DNA from 3 places in the Brevundimonas sp. TWP2-1 genome. Region 1 is predicted to be linked to each of the others. Evidence: predicted binding sites of a transcription regulator. Region 1 holds the regulator's gene; each other region holds the start of a gene.

Region 1 (5,022 bases):
TCCAGCCAGCTCAGGCCGTCGAAGATGGCCTTGACCGCCTCGTCGGTGGAGCGTTCGCGGTCGGTGTCCTCGACCCGGATCAGGAAACGCCCAGCGTGTCTCTTGGCGTACAGCCAGTTGAACAAAGCGGTTCTCGCTCCGCCGATATGCAGATAGCCTGTCGGCGAGGGGGCGAAGCGGGTGACGACAGTCGAGGAGGGTGAGGTCATAGGCGATGGGTCCGTAAGCGAGGCCCTTATACGCCCCGACGCGGCAAAGCCTACCCCCGCCGCGCGATTGCGCGCGTGGTTGGGCGAGGAGGTCGCGGCGCAGACGCTGCGATGGCGGTTGTGGGCACCGGTCGCGTTCGGCGCCGGCGCCGCGGTCTATTTCGCCCTGCGGATCGAGCCGGGGTTGTGGCCTCTGTTGCTGGGCGGAGTCGTCGCCTTTGCGGCCTGGATCGCGGCCAGGCGGCGGGGATGGGCGCGACGTCTGACCTGGCCGTTGTTGATGATGGCCTGTGTCGCCGGCGGTTTGGCGGCCGCCAAGGTCCGCACCGAAATGGTCGCCGCGCCCATCGCGCCCGCAATGAGCGAGCCGACTGTGATCGAGGCCTGGGTCGTGGACGTCGACAGTCCTGGCCAGAGGGGCGCGCGGATCGTGATCGCGCCGGTCTGGATACCCGGGCTGACGCCCGAACAGACGCCCGTGCGTTTGCGGGCGACGGTGCGGGGCGAACCGCCCAAACCAGGCGAGGCGATCCGTCTCTTCGGCATCCTCAATCCGCCACCGGCGCCGGCCAGCCCCGGCGCCTATGATTTCGGCCGCAACGCCTTCTTCCAGGGGATGGGCGGCGTGGCCTTCGCCCTGGGTGAGACACGGCCGGCCGATCTCGCGCCGCCGCCATGGCGGCTTCGGTTGGCGATGGCCGTAAATGGCGCGCGGTACGCCCTGGCGGAGCGGATCGTGGCGCGCCTGGGCGAGCGGACGGGCGGCATCGCCGCCGCCATGACCACCAGCCACGAAACCTGGATCAGTCAGGAGGACATGGACGTCATGCGGGATTCCGGCCTGGCGCACATCCTGTCGGTGTCCGGGCTGCACATGGCCATCGTCGGCGGTTTCGTCTTCTTCGCCGTGCGGCTGGGCGTGGCGGCCTGGCCTTGGCTGGCGCTGCGGGTTCCGGGCAAGAAGGTCGCGGCCATGGCGGGACTGACGGCGGTGGGCGTCTATCTGGTGGTGTCGGGTGCGCCGCCCCCGGCCGAGCGAGCGGCCATCACCGCCTCCATCGCCTTCCTGGCCATCCTGTTGGATCGCCAGGCGGTGACGATGCACGGCCTGGCCGTCGCGGCCTTCATCGTCCTGGCCATCCAGCCGGAAGCCATCGTCACGCCGGGCTTCCAGATGTCGTTCGCGGCGACCGCCGCACTGGTCGCCCTGGTCGAGGCCTGGCCCAAACGAACGCGAGAGATTTCCGCCCCGTGGCCGATCCTGGCGATCCAGCGGTTCGGCGGCTGGCTGACGGCGGCCGTCGCGGCCAGCGTCGTGGCGGGGCTGGCGACCGGGCCGTTCGCCATGCAGCATTTCAATCGCACGGCCATGTACGGGCTGTTGGCGAACCTGGGCACGTCGCCAGTCGCGGACTTCATCCTGATGCCGGCCCTGGCCATTGGAGCCGCGCTGGAGCCGCTGGGATTGGGCGGGCCTTTCCTGGCGGTTGCGGGATCGGGCGTCGATCTGATGCTGTCGATCGGAACCTGGACGGCGGGGCTGCCGGGGGCGGTGCGAACGGTGGCCAGTGCGCCGGACTATGTCCTGCCGATCGCCTTCCTGGGGGTGCTGTTCATCTGTCTGTGGCAGGGGCGGCTGCGATGGCTGGGCCTGCCGCTGGCGGCGGCGGTGCTGGTCTGGCCGCGCGCGCCGACGCCGGATGTGTGGATCGGAGACGGGGGGACAAACGCCGCATTTCATCGCGAGAGGGAGGCGGTCGTCGTCAGGCCCGGCGTCCGAGAGTTCGCCGTCGATCTGTGGTCGCGGCGGCGCGGCCTGACCATGACGGATCGGCCTGAGACGGGCTGGGTCTGCGAGCGCTTTTCTTGTCGGCCAGAAGCTGAGCGGGTCGGTCCTGTCGCGATCTGGTGGGGACGCAGGTCTCCCAGTCCGGACCAGATGGAGGCCTTATGCCGCGCGGCGCCCGTCATAAGCGTACGCGCGGTCGTCACATCAATCCCAAGTGCTTGTCAGGATCGCCTGGTGCTCGACGGCGTCGATTTCGCCAGAGGCGGCGCGGTCGAGTTATGGCGTGTCAGTCCGTCTGAAACGGGCCGATGGCGCGCCGTCTGGACGGCCGACGTGCGGGGCGACCGCCCCTGGGCACGCCAGCCGAACCCGGACGTCAGTGATAGCGGCGCATGAGGCCGACCAGCTTGCCCTGAACGGCGACCTGATCCGACCCGTAGATCTTGGTTTCATAGTTGCGGTTGGCGGGCTCCAGCGCGATGGAGGCGCCCTTCTTGCGAAGCCGCTTCAGCGTTGCGTGTTCGCCTTCGACCAGCGCCACGACGATCTCGCCCGAGGAGGCGTTGTCGGTCGATTTGATGACCACCATGTCGCCGTTCAGAATGCCCGCCTCGATCATCGAATCGCCTTCGATCTCAAGCAGGTAATGTTCGCCCGAGCCCAGCATGGATTCAGGAACGGGATAGCGCGCCGTCTCGTGCTCGATGGCGTCGATTGGCGTGCCGGCGGCGATCTTGCCCATCAGCGGCAGTTCTCGAGTGTCATTGGCCGCAAGCGGCGCCACGGCGCGGCCGCCGCCGCCTTCGATCACGTCAGGCTTGAACCCGGCCCGGCCGCGCGGCGCGCCGGCCGTGGCCTGTTCGGGCAGTTTGGTGACTTCCAGGGCTCGGGCGCGGTGGGCGAGGCGGCGGATGAAGCCGCGCTCCTCCAGCGCCGTGATCAGCCGGTGGATGCCCGACTTGGACGCCAAATCCAGCGCCTCCTTCATCTCGTCGAACGAAGGGGAGACGCCCGTCTCCTGTATCCGTTCGTGGATGAACATCAGCAGTTCGTGCTGCTTGCGCGTGAGCATCGCCAGGCCCTCATGCGCCCGCCGACGAATCGGAACGGGCCGTGAACATTTGTCGATGTTCTGTAAGTGTTCCTTCCTAATGTCAACTTAACAGCGCCCTTAGGACGCCGCGTGACGCAAGGAATGCGATCAGGCCGCCAGCAGTTGCCGCGTCGCCGCCTCGACATCCGCCTGACGCATCAGGCTCTCTCCGACCAGTATGGCCTGGGCGTGGGCGGCCGAGACGCGCTCGACATCTTCAGGCGTGAAGATGCCGCTTTCGGCGACCAGCAGGGCGCGGACCGGGCTGAGCATCGACAGGCGCTCGGTCACTTCCAGGTCGACCTCGAAGGTGCGCAGCGACCGATTATTGACCCCGACCAGATCGCCCCCGAGCGCACAGGCGCGGGCCATCTCTTCTTCGTCATGGGTTTCGATCAGGGCGTCCATGCCGAAGCGTTCGGCCTCGGACAGCAGTTCTGCAGCCAGCCGATCATCGACCATGGCCAGGATGATCAGGATGCAGTCGGCGCCCAAAGCGCGGCTCTCGGCGACCTGCCAAGGATCGACCAGGAAATCCTTGCGCAGACAGGGCAGGGCCACCGCATCGCGGGCCTGGCCCAGATAGGCGTCATCGCCCTGGAAACTGGGGCCGTCGGTCAAGACAGAGAGGCATGCCGCGCCGCCCGCCTGGTAAGCACGCGCCAGGGCCGGCGGGTCGAAGTCGGGCCGGATCAGCCCCTTGGACGGACTGGCCTTCTTGATCTCGGCGATCAGGGCGGGACGACCGGTCTCTTCTCCCACACACTCAAGGGCGGCGCGGAAACGACGCGGAGCCGAAGCGGTGCGGGCGAGAGCCTCAATCGCGTCCTGCGACGTGGCGGCCTTGCGGGCGGCGACGTCTTGGCGCTTGTAGGCGGCGATGTGGTCCAGAACGTCGGTCATGCGGGGTCTTCGCTTTCCAGCGGCGTGGAGGTGATGCGGGCCAGACGCTCCAGAGCCTCGGCGGCCCGGCCGTCGTCTATGGCGGCGGCGGCGAGGATAGCGCCTTCGGCAAGGTCGGCCGCCCGGTCCGATACCACGAGGGCGGCGGCGGCGTTCAGCAGCACGATGTCGCGGTAGGGACCTGTGGCTCCCGCCAGCAGCGCGCGCAGGGCGACGGCGTTCTCCTCGGCGTCGCCGCCACGGATGTCTGCGATGGAGGCGCGCGGCAGGCCGGCGTCCTCGGGCGTGACCTGGAAGCGGCGAACCGCGCCGTCCTTCCATTCCGCGACTTCGGTCGATCCAGAGGTCGCCAGTTCGTCCAGGCCCTGTCCATGGACCGTCCAGGCTCGGGTCGCGCCGAGCCGACCCAGCACCTCGGCCAAGGGCTCCAGCAGGCGGGGATCATAGACGCCCATGACCTGGCGTTTCGCAGATGCCGGGTTTGATAGCGGCCCCAAAAGATTGAAAACTGTGCGAAAACCAATCTCAGCTCGCACGGGCCCGACATGGCGCATGGCCCCGTGGTAGGCGGGCGCGAACAGGAAGCAGATGCCGGCCTCGTCCAGCGCCTTCCTCTGCTGAGCCTGATCCGCTATCAGGTTCACGCCCAGGATCGACAGAACGTCGGAAGACCCTGATTTCGAAGACATCGCCCGGTTGCCATGTTTGGCGACCTTCAGGCCCGCGCCGGCCAGAACGAGGGCGGCGGCCGTGGAAATGTTGTAGGTGTGCTGACCGTCGCCGCCGGTGCCGCAGGTGTCGATCACCTCGTACGGATGATCCAGCGTGAGAGCGGCCTCGCGCATGGCGCCGGCGAAGGCGGCGATCTCATCCACCGTCTCGCCGCGCATCCGCATGGCGGTGACGGCGGCTGCGACTTGCGACGGGGTCGGCTCGCCGCGCAGGCAGGCGGCGAAGAAGTCGTGCGCCTGTTGCGATGTCAGCGGATGGCCCTCGACCAGTCGGGCGAGGATCGGCTTGAACCCGTC
Region 2 (5,022 bases), 250 kb from region 1:
ATCGCGCAGGGCTTTGATGGCCCACAGCGCGTCGCGGCGGTCGAGGGACAGGGCCGGGCGGAAGGCGTCGGCTTCGGCCAGTCGGACCAGGCTTGAGGCCTGGGCGCCGGCGCGTCGCCACAGGTCGTCGACCGAGCGGAAGGCGCCGACCGTTCGGGCCGCCAGGATACGGGCGGCGTCCGCGTTCGCCAGTCCGCGCACCATCCGGAAGCCCAGGCGGACGGCCAAACGGCCATCCGAACCGCCGGGCTCCAGGGTGCAGTCCCAGCGGCTGGCGTTCACGCAGACCGGGCGGATCTCGACCTGATGCTGCTGGGCGTCGCGGACGATCTGGGCCGGGGCGTAGAAGCCCATCGGCTGGGCGTTGAGCAGGGCGGCGCAGAAGACGTCCGGGTGGTGGCATTTGAGCCAGGACGAAGCGTAGGCGATCAGGGCGAAGGAGGCGGCGTGGCTTTCGGGAAAGCCATAGGAGCCGAAGCCTTCGAGCTGGCTGAAGGTCTTTTCGGCGAACTCGGCCTTGTAGCCTCGCTCGACCATGCCGTTGATCAGCTTGTCCTTGAAATGGCTGACCCCGCCGGTGAATTTGAACGTCGCCATGGCGCGCCGAAGCTGGTCGGCCTCCGAGGCCGTGAAGCCGGCGCATTCGATCGCGACCCGCATGGCCTGTTCCTGGAACAGGGGCACGCCCAGGGTCTTGCCGAGCACCTTCTCCAGCTCGGGCTTGGGGTAGACGACCGCCTCCTTGCCCTCGCGGCGCCGGAGGTAGGGGTGGACCATGTCGCCCTGGATCGGGCCGGGGCGGACGATGGCGACCTCGATGACCAGATCATAGAAGGTGCGGGGCTTGATCCGGGGCAGCATGGCCATCTGGGCTCGGCTCTCGATCTGGAAGACGCCCAGGGTGTCGGCCTTCCTGATCATTGCGTAGGTTTTGGGGTCCTCGGCCGGAATGGTGGCCAGGTCGAGCGCGATCCCCTTGTGCTCGGCCAGAAGATCGAAACCACGCTTCATGCAGCTGAGCATGCCCAGCGCCAGGACATCGACCTTCATGAACTTCAGGACGTCGATGTCGTCCTTGTCCCATTCGATGACTTGGCGGTCCTTCATCGCCGCGGGCTCGATCGGGACCAGATCGTCCAGGCGGTCCCGGGTCAGGACGAAGCCGCCGGGATGCTGGCTGAGGTGGCGCGGGGCGCCGATCAGCTGACGTGACAGGTCGAGCGCCAGCCGAATCCGGCGGTCCTCCAGATTGAGGTTCAGGCCTTCGACGTGCTTGTCCTCGACCCCTTCGCTGGAATAGCTCCAGACCTGGGACGACAGGGTCTTGATCAGGTCCTCGCTGAGGCCGAGCGCCTTGCCGACGTCGCGCAGGGCGCCGCGCGACCGATAGCGGGTGACGACCGCGCAGAGGGCGGCGTGGTTGCGGCCGTAGGTCTCGAAGATCCACTGCATGACGATCTCGCGCCGCTCATGCTCGAAGTCGACATCGATGTCCGGCGGCTCCTTGCGCTCCTGGCTGACGAAGCGCTCGAACAGCAGGTCGTTGCGCCCGGGGTCGATCGAGGTGATGCCCAGGACGTAGCAGACGGCGGAGTTGGCGGCCGAGCCGCGCCCCTGGCACAGGATGTCGCGGCTGCGGGCGAAGCGGACGATCGAATGGACCGTCAGGAAATAGGGCGCATAGTCCAGCTTGCCGATCAGATCGAGCTCGTGACGCAGGGTCCGGCGTACGCTGTCCGGCAGCCCTTCCGGATAGCGATCGGCGGCGCCGGCCCAGGTCAGCTGTTCCAGGGTCTGCTGCGGCGTCATGCCCGGCGTCGAGACCTCGTCGGGATATTGATAGGCCAGTTCGTCGAGCGAGAAGCGGCACCGGTCGGCGATCTCGACCGAGCGGGCCAGGGCCTCGGGATAGGCCTTGAACAGGCGGCGCATCTCGGCGGGAGGCTTCAGATAGCGGTCCGCATGGCGTTCGCGCCGAAACCCCAGTTCGTCGATGGTGCAGCCGTGACGCACGCAGGTGACGACGTCCTGCAGCAGGCGTTGGTCCGGATGATGGAAGAGGACGTCATTGGTCACGACGGTCGGCACGCCGGCCTGGGACGCCAGGGTGGACAGGTCGTGCAGGCGCAGCGCATCGCCGGGGCGTCGCCGCAGCGTCAGGGCCAGATAGGCGCCGGTCGGGAAGGTCGTCGTGAGCTTTCGCAGCCGTGCGGCGCAGGCGTCGTCCGCCTCGTCCGGGACGAGGACGGCGATCAGGCCTTGCGCCCAGTCCTTCAGGTCGGCCCAGTCGAGATGGCATTGGGCCTTGCCGGCGCGACGTTTGCCCAGGGACAGCAGACGGGTGAGACGGGAATAGGCGGGGCGGTCGGTCGGATAGACGAGCAGGCCGGTCCCATCGGCCAGGTCGAGGCGGCAGCCGACGATCAGCCGCACGCCCGAGGCCTTGGCCGCCTCATGGGCGCGCACGATCCCGGCCAGGGAGTTGCGGTCGACGATGGCCAGGGCCTCCAGCCCGCACAGCCGCGCCTGTTCGAACAGCAGCTCGCAACTGCTGGCGCCGCGCAGGAAGGAGAAGTGCGAGGTGGCTTGAAGCTCGACGTAGGACATGAGGGTTCGCGGGTGTTGGCGTCCTCGACAGCACCGCCGAACGGCGGAAGGCAAGCGTGGCCTTGCAAAAATGTTTCCTTTTTGTTCTCGTCTTGATATGCAGGGCGTCATGCAGGGATCGGCCATCCGCAAGATCGTCCATGTGGACATGGACGCCTTCTTCGCCTCCGTCGAACAGAGGGACGATCCGACCCTGCGCGGGCGGCCGGTCGCGGTGGGCCATGCGGCGGCGCGCGGCGTGGTCGCCGCCGCCAGTTACGAGGCGCGTCGGTTCGGGGTGCGCTCGGCCATGCCTTCGACGACCGCCCTGCGCAAATGCCCGGACCTGGTCTTCGCCCCGCCGCGCTTCGAGGTCTATCGCGCGGTCTCGGCGCAGATTCACGCGATCTTCGCCGACTACACCGACCTGATCGAGCCCCTGTCGCTGGACGAGGCCTACCTCGATGTGACCGCCGATCGGCGCGGCCTGGGCACCGCCTCGGCGACGGCGGAAGCGATCCGGCGGCGAATTCTGGAGGCGACCGGCCTGACCGCCTCGGCCGGGATCTCCTACAACAAGTTCCTGGCCAAGCTGGCCTCGGACCAGAGAAAGCCCAACGGTCAGTTCGTCGTGGCGCCTGGGCGGGGCGAGGCCTTCGTCGAGGCCCTGCCGGTTCAGCGGTTTCACGGCGTGGGGCCGGTGACCGCCGCCAAGATGGAGCGTCTGGGGATCCGCACCGGCGCGGATTTGCGCCCCCAGTCCCTGGCCTTTCTCCAGCATCATTTCGGCAAGTCCGGGCCCTGGTATTACGCCATCGCTCGCGGCGATGACGATCGGCCGGTCAATCCGGACCGGACGCGCAAGTCGAGCGGGTCGGAAACCACCTTCGCCTCCGACCTGACCGAGCCCGAGGCGATCGAGGCCGGAGTGGCGGCGATGGCGGACGAGGTCTGGGCCTGGTGCGAAAAGGCGGGCAGTCGCGGGCGGACCGTCACCGTCAAGGTCAAATGGGCCGACTTCCAGCAATCGACCCGAAGCCGGTCCCTGTCCGAGCCTGTGGCCTCCAGAGAAGCCTTGCGCGACGTCAGTCGGCTGCTGGTCCGGTCCCTCTATCCGCCGACCCGTGGCGTGCGGCTGGTCGGGGTCAGCCTGTCCAATCTGGAGACGACGGGCGCGGCGGCGAAACAACTGGCCCTGTCGTGACCGGCTCGGCGCAGATCGACCTGTTCGGAGAGGCGCCTGTATTTGCGCCGGTCGTGGCGGGGTTCGACTATTGGGCCGACGTCCTGTCGGCGCCCGAACAGGCCGCGCTGGTCGAGGCGCTCCAGACGCTCGCGTTCAAGCCCTATGAGCATCTGGGCTACCTCGGTCATCGCCGGATCGCCGCCTTCGACCGCGAGGGCGACGGCGCGGGATGGCCGGGGTTTCTCTCGGATTTGATGGCGCGCTTGGCGAAGCGTTTGGATCTGGACGGCGCGGCCTTCGTCCAGGTTCTGGTCAATGAATATCAGCCGGGCGCGGGCATCGGCTGGCATCGCGACCGCCCCGTCTATGGCGAGATCCTGGGCCTGTCTTTGCTGGCGCCCTGCGTGATGCGGCTGCGCCGTCGCGAGGGGACGGGCTTTTTGCGCAGAAACGCGCCCCTGGCGTGCGGCTCGGCCTATCGATTGTCGGGAGAGGCGCGGGCGGTCTGGGAGCATTCGATCACGCCGATGACGGCCTTGCGCTATTCCATTACCTTCCGGACCCTGGCCGCCTGACGATCGCTGCGGCGGCCGGCTGACTTGAAGTGGTTTTGATCGGTCTTGTCAGGCCAGGTCGATCCAGACCGGCGCATGGTCGCTGGCGCCCTCGGCACCGCGGACCGCGCGATCGACGCCGGCGTCGGTCAGGCGTTCGGCGGCGGGGTCGTTGAGCAGCAGATGGTCGATCCGCAGACCGGCGTCGCGGGACCAGGCCTCCCGGAAATAGGACCAGAAGGTCCAGGGCGGCGGATCGTGCGGGAAGCGCTCGCGCAGGGCGTCGGTCCAGCCCTGGTCGAGCAGGGTCTGGAAGGCCGCGCGGCTCTCGGGCTGGAGCAGGGCGTCGGTCTGCCACGAGCGGGTGTTGTAGATGTCGGCGTCGGTCGGCACGACATTGTAGTCGCCGGCGAGCACGACCGGAGCCGCCGTGGGATAGAGCGACGCCGCATGGGCGAGGAGCCGGTCGGCCCAGGCGAGCTTGTAATCGAACTTGGGCCCCGGCCTGGGATTGCCGTTGGGCAGATAGAGGCAGCCGATCAGCACGCCGTTCACCGCCGCCTCGATATAGCGGGCCTGGCGGTCGTCGGCGTCGCCCGGAAGCCGGCGTCGGGTCACGACCGGCTCGCCGATCCGGCTCAGGATGGCGACCCCGTTCCAGCGATGCTCGCCGGCCCAGACCGCCGCATAGCCGGC
Region 3 (5,022 bases), on a different contig from region 1:
GATCAAGGCCGACGTGACCAAGCGCGCCGAGGCCCAACTGGTCGAGGGCGCCGTCTTCGGCTCCAACACCTCGACCCTGCCAATCACGGGTCTGGCCGAGGCCTCGGTCCGTCCCGAGGACTTCATCGGCATCCACTTCTTCTCGCCCGTCGACAAGATGATGCTAGTCGAGATCATCCTGGGCGAAAAGACGGGTCAGGCCGCCATCGCCAAGGCGCTGGACTATGTGCTGAAGATCAAGAAGACCCCGATCGTCGTCAACGACAGCCGCGGCTTCTACACCTCGCGTTGCTTCTCCACCTTCCTAATGGAGGGCATGGCGATGCTGGAGGAAGGCTACGGCCCGGCCCTGATCGACAATGTCGGGCGGATGACCGGCATGCCGCGCGGCCCGCTGGAGATGCACGACGACGTCGCCCTGGACCTGTCCTACAAGATCGCCAAACAGACCAAGGCCGACCTCGGCGACAAATACGTCGCCAACGAGGGCGAACAGATCGTCGCCACCATGGTCGAGGGTGGACGCTTCGGCCGCAAGAACGGCAAGGGCTTCTACGACTATGACCAGAAGCCCAAGACGATCTGGAAGGGGCTGAGCGACCTGGCGCCGACCACCAAAGGTATCGACAAGCCCGAAGAGGCGACCGCCTTTGCGCAGATCGACGAATTGAAGACCCGCCTGCTGTATCGCCAGGCTGTCGAGGTCGCCCGCTGCTGGGCCGAGGGCGTCATCGACGATCCGCGCGAAGCCGACCTGGGCGCTATCCTGGGCTGGGGCTTCGCGCCCTGGACCGGCGGCCCCATCAGCATGATCGACGGCATCGGCCTGGCGAAGTTCGTGGAGACGGCGGACCGTCTGGCCGCAACGTACGGCGACCGCTTCAAGGTCCCGCAGCTGCTGCGCGACATGGCCGCCAAAAACGAGACCTTCTACGGCAAGTTCGCTCCGGAGAGGGCCGCCGCCTGATCGGTTGCGGACATCGTCAGACTACGGAACGGGCGGCCTTCGGGTCGCCCGTTTTTGTTTCAGAGATGCGGCTTCTTCACTTTCGTCATCCTCCGACAAGCCGCGTCTTCGCGGCGCAGATTGGGGGACCCAGCGGCGCGCGTGAGCGCGAACCTGTCGCGGACTCTATGTTCCCGCATCGCGCGGCGGAGAGATTTCGCCTTCGGCGCCGCTGGGTCCCCCGGTCTCGCTGCGCTCGCCGGAGGATGACGAGAGCTAAAGAAAAAGACCCGCCCGACACGAGGTCGAGCGGGTCGCTCCGCCGCCCTTCGCGGGGTCGGTGGCGGGTCGCTGGGGCGACGGAGTAGGGTGAAAGGCCGGGCCTCAGCCGGAGCGAACCTGCAAGGTCCGCCCCGGCCGCTCCGCCTCTTGTCTTGGCGTCAGCCTTCGAGATCCTGGCCTTCGTCCGGCTCGGGCGTGCCCAGCAGTTCGTCGGCGATCTTATTGGTCGAAGCCCGCACCGCCTTCTCGATCGAGGCGGCGATGTCGGGGTTCTGTTTCAGGAACTCGCGCACATTCTCGCGGCCCTGACCGATCCGGGTCGAGTCATAGCTGAACCAGCTGCCCGACTTCTCGATGATCCCGGCCTTGACGCCCAAGTCGATGATCTCGCCCAGTTTGGAGATGCCCTCGCCGTACATGATGTCGAAGATGACCTCGCGAAACGGCGGGGCGACCTTGTTCTTGACCACCTTGACCCGGGTGGTGTTGCCGACCACCTCGTCGCGGTTCTTGATCGCGCCGGTGCGGCGGATGTCCAGGCGCACCGAGGCGTAGAACTTCAGCGCATTGCCGCCCGTCGTCGTCTCGGGCGAGCCGTACATGACGCCGATCTTGTGACGGATCTGGTTGATGAACAGGACGATGCAGTTCGACTTGGAGATGGACGCCGTCAGCTTGCGCAGCGCCTGGCTCATCAGACGCGCCTGAAGGCCCGGCAGGCTGTCGCCCATCTCGCCCTCGATCTCGGCGCGCGGCGTAAGCGCCGCGACGGAGTCGATCACCACAATGTCCACCGCGCCGGAGCGCACAAGCGTATCGACGATCTCAAGCGCCTGTTCGCCGGTGTCGGGCTGCGACACCAGCAGATCGTCCAGATTGACGCCCAGCTTCTGGGCGTATCCGGGATCCAGCGCGTGTTCGGCGTCCACGAAGGCGGCGACGCCGCCGGCCTTCTGAACCTCGGCCACCGTATGCAGGGCCAGGGTCGTCTTGCCCGAGGATTCAGGGCCGAACACCTCGATCACCCGCCCGCGCGGCAGGCCGCCGATGCCGAGCGCCATATCCAGACCCAGCGATCCGGTGGACACCGAGGGGATCACGTCGGCGACCCCGCCCTTGCCCAGTTTCATCACCGACCCCTTGCCGAAGGCGCGATCGATCTGCGCGATCGCCGCCTCCAGGGCGCGTTGCTTGTCGCCGTCGTCCTTGCCCACCAACTTGAGTGCTGCCTGTGAAGCCATTGCCTTTGTCTCCCTTGCCATGATTCCCGTCATTAAGCTTGGGAGAGACCCGCCTGGACCCGCCCCCGTTTCGTGAGGACGACTATGTGCATGGTTTGTTCTGGTTCACAAGATGTTCTCGTCGATCAAAACAGGAACATCGAAAGGCCACGTCCGTTTTTGACGCAGGCTACAATGGCAACCTGACGCTGAAGCTGAGGCCTTCGGGCAGATAGGCCATGGCCGACGACCCGCCCAGGGATCGGTTGACGGTGGACTCGATCAGGGCCGAGCCGAAGCCCCGCCGCTGTGGCGGCTGCACCTGTGGTCCGCCGCTTTCGACCCAATCCAGCAGAAGGTGACGGTCCGCCACCGACCAATCGACGCGAACGCATCCCGTCGCATTCGCCAGGGCGCCGTATTTGGCGGCGTTCACCGCCAGCTCATGGAACACCATCCCCATCCCCAAGGTCTGCTGGGCGTTCAGATCGACGTCGGGGCCAGTCAGGCGCACCTGCTCCTCGGCATAGGGCGCCAGTTCCTGGGCCAGCATGGCGCGCAGATCGACGCGTTCCCAGTTGCCGGCCGTAAGCAGGTTCTGGGTGTTGGACAGCGCCAGAAGCCGCGCCTCGAACAGGGTGGTGAAGGTGGCCACGTCCGGCGTCCGCCGGGCGGTCTGTCGGGCGATCGACTGCACCGTGGCCAAGGTGTTCTTGACCCGGTGATTGAGCTCGTTGATCAACACCCACTGCAACCGTTCGCTGTCGGCCAGGGCGGCGAAGGCTTCTCGGCGGTCGGTGATGTCGGTGATCACGCCGGACATCTTCAGGGGCCGCCCCGAGCGACTGCGGATCATCCGCCCGCGCAGATGTATCCACCGGCCGGACCCCGGCAGGAACCATTCCTGATCGTATTCGCCGGTCCCCGCGATGGCCTGTTCCAGCGCCTGGCGATGCCGCGGCAGATCCTCGGGAGACAGGCGGTCGCCGATCTCTCTGGGGCCGAGGCGCTCGGCGGGGTCGATGGACAGGATCTCCCTGGCTCTGCGGGACATGACCGGCGCCTTCATCGGCAGCGTCGCCTCCCAGAAGCCGACGCCTCCGGCGTCCACGGCGGCCAGGACGTTGGCCCTCTGGTCCGCCATGGAGGCGCCGACGGCGAGAAACAAAAGGGTGACCGCGCCCGCCGTCACCGCGACCGCCAGCACCACCGGAGAGGCCCCGCCCTCGACCGGCGCCCCACCGGCGTTGGCGGTCACCGTCAGGGCCGCCATGCCGATATGGTGCATGGAGACGATGGCCAACCCCAGGATGACGGCGGCGACGCCGCGCCAGGCCCTGTCGCGCTCCTGACGGGCGGCGATCAGGGCGGCATAGGCGGCGGCCACGGCGACGACCACCGACAAGGCGACCAGCCCCGGCCGATAGGTCAGGGTCGCATTCATCCGCATCGCGGCCATGCCGACATAGTGCATGGCGATGATCGCGCCGCCCATCAGCAGCGCCGCCGGCGCCAGTCGCCATGCTGCGGGCCCTGCCGTCCCCGCCGCCAGAAAGGCTGCCGCCGTCCCGGCCGTCGCCAGCATGAACGAGACCAGCGTCAGGCCGGCGTCATAGGAAACCGGCTCCTCGACATGGAAACCCAGCATGGCGAGGAAATGCATCGACCAGATGCTGACGCCCAGAGCGAGTGCGGCGACACCCAACCAGCGCAATCGCGCCGCGCCCAGGTGGCTGCGGGTCCGATTGAACAGGTCCAGAGCCGTCCACGCGCCCAGGATGGCAACCGCCAGCGACAGGACGGTGAACGGATTGACGTATGCGTGGTGCAAGCGCGCCCGGGCTCCGGAAGAAAAACAGCCGCACCCATAACCCGGATTTATGACCCCTACGACCCGGAAATCACGGCGGCATCAGGAGATAAACCGGGCCGCCAGCGCCACGGCGCAGCCCAGCAGCAGGCCGGCGAAGGCGAGCCCGCCGATCACCCGCACCTCGCCTGCCGATGTCGGCGCCAGCGGCCGGGCCGTCAGCACCACCAACAGGCCGATCAGACCCAGCGCGCCGGGCAGGTCCATGCCGACGCCCAAAAACACGCCATGCCCCTGAACCAGCAGCCATCCGCCCACGCCCACAGTCGCGACCGCCGCCGGGATCAGAGCGCGCCAGGATATCAGCCTGGCCCCGATCACCGCTGCAATCGCTGCGGCGAGCGCCGCGATCAGGCCGGGCCAGAGGAAGAGGAAGGCCGCCTCTGGAGCCAAGGCCTGGATCAACCCGCCAAGGATCAGCACCAGCACGATCAAGCCCAGCCAGCCGCCCCAGGTCGTCCGGTCCTCGTCCGAAGGCCACAGGCTGAACCCCGCCGCGACCACCGCCGCCCCGACGATCAGCAGGCTGAACCCGCCGAGAGCCGTCGCAAGCACCGCAGCTGCGGCGACCACCCCGACTATGACCCTTCGGCCGATCCGCCCTCGCCCCCCCGCCGCCACAAGAACCAGGGCGAGCATCGCCAGCGCCACACCGACCTCCAGTACCGGCAGGCGCCGCAGCAGGGTGTAGTAGGTCTCTGCCG

What was found. Region 1 encodes LexA, which represses DNA repair genes until DNA is damaged. Its sites were predicted from a motif close to ATGTTCNCNANNTGTTCT; they were not measured.
Region 2: the regulator LexA is predicted to act here: its motif matches at 2,678-2,695, upstream of dinB (DNA polymerase IV).
Region 3: the regulator LexA is predicted to act here: its motif matches at 2,571-2,588, upstream of recA (recombinase RecA).

What each region holds. Positions count from the first base shown of each region.
Region 1 covers NZ_JAFCWR010000001.1:510,782-515,803, forward strand. The annotation lists gene gltX (glutamate--tRNA ligase) at 1-209, opposite strand, end outside; gene ACP7BH_RS02605 (ComEC/Rec2 family competence protein) at 289-2,394, shown strand; gene lexA (transcriptional repressor LexA) at 2,375-3,070, opposite strand; gene trpC (indole-3-glycerol phosphate synthase TrpC) at 3,200-3,994, opposite strand; gene trpD (anthranilate phosphoribosyltransferase) at 3,991-5,022, opposite strand, start outside.
Region 2 covers NZ_JAFCWR010000001.1:765,180-770,201, reverse strand. The annotation lists gene ACP7BH_RS03965 (error-prone DNA polymerase) at 1-2,607, opposite strand, end outside; gene dinB (DNA polymerase IV) at 2,717-3,790, shown strand; gene ACP7BH_RS03955 (alpha-ketoglutarate-dependent dioxygenase AlkB) at 3,787-4,347, shown strand; gene ACP7BH_RS03950 (exodeoxyribonuclease III) at 4,396-5,022, opposite strand, start outside.
Region 3 covers NZ_JAFCWR010000002.1:971,336-976,357, forward strand. The annotation lists gene ACP7BH_RS15160 (3-hydroxyacyl-CoA dehydrogenase NAD-binding domain-containing protein) at 1-967, shown strand, start outside; gene recA (recombinase RecA) at 1,387-2,469, opposite strand; gene ACP7BH_RS15170 (MHYT domain-containing protein) at 2,639-4,279, opposite strand; gene ACP7BH_RS15175 (M20/M25/M40 family metallo-hydrolase) at 4,361-5,022, opposite strand, start outside.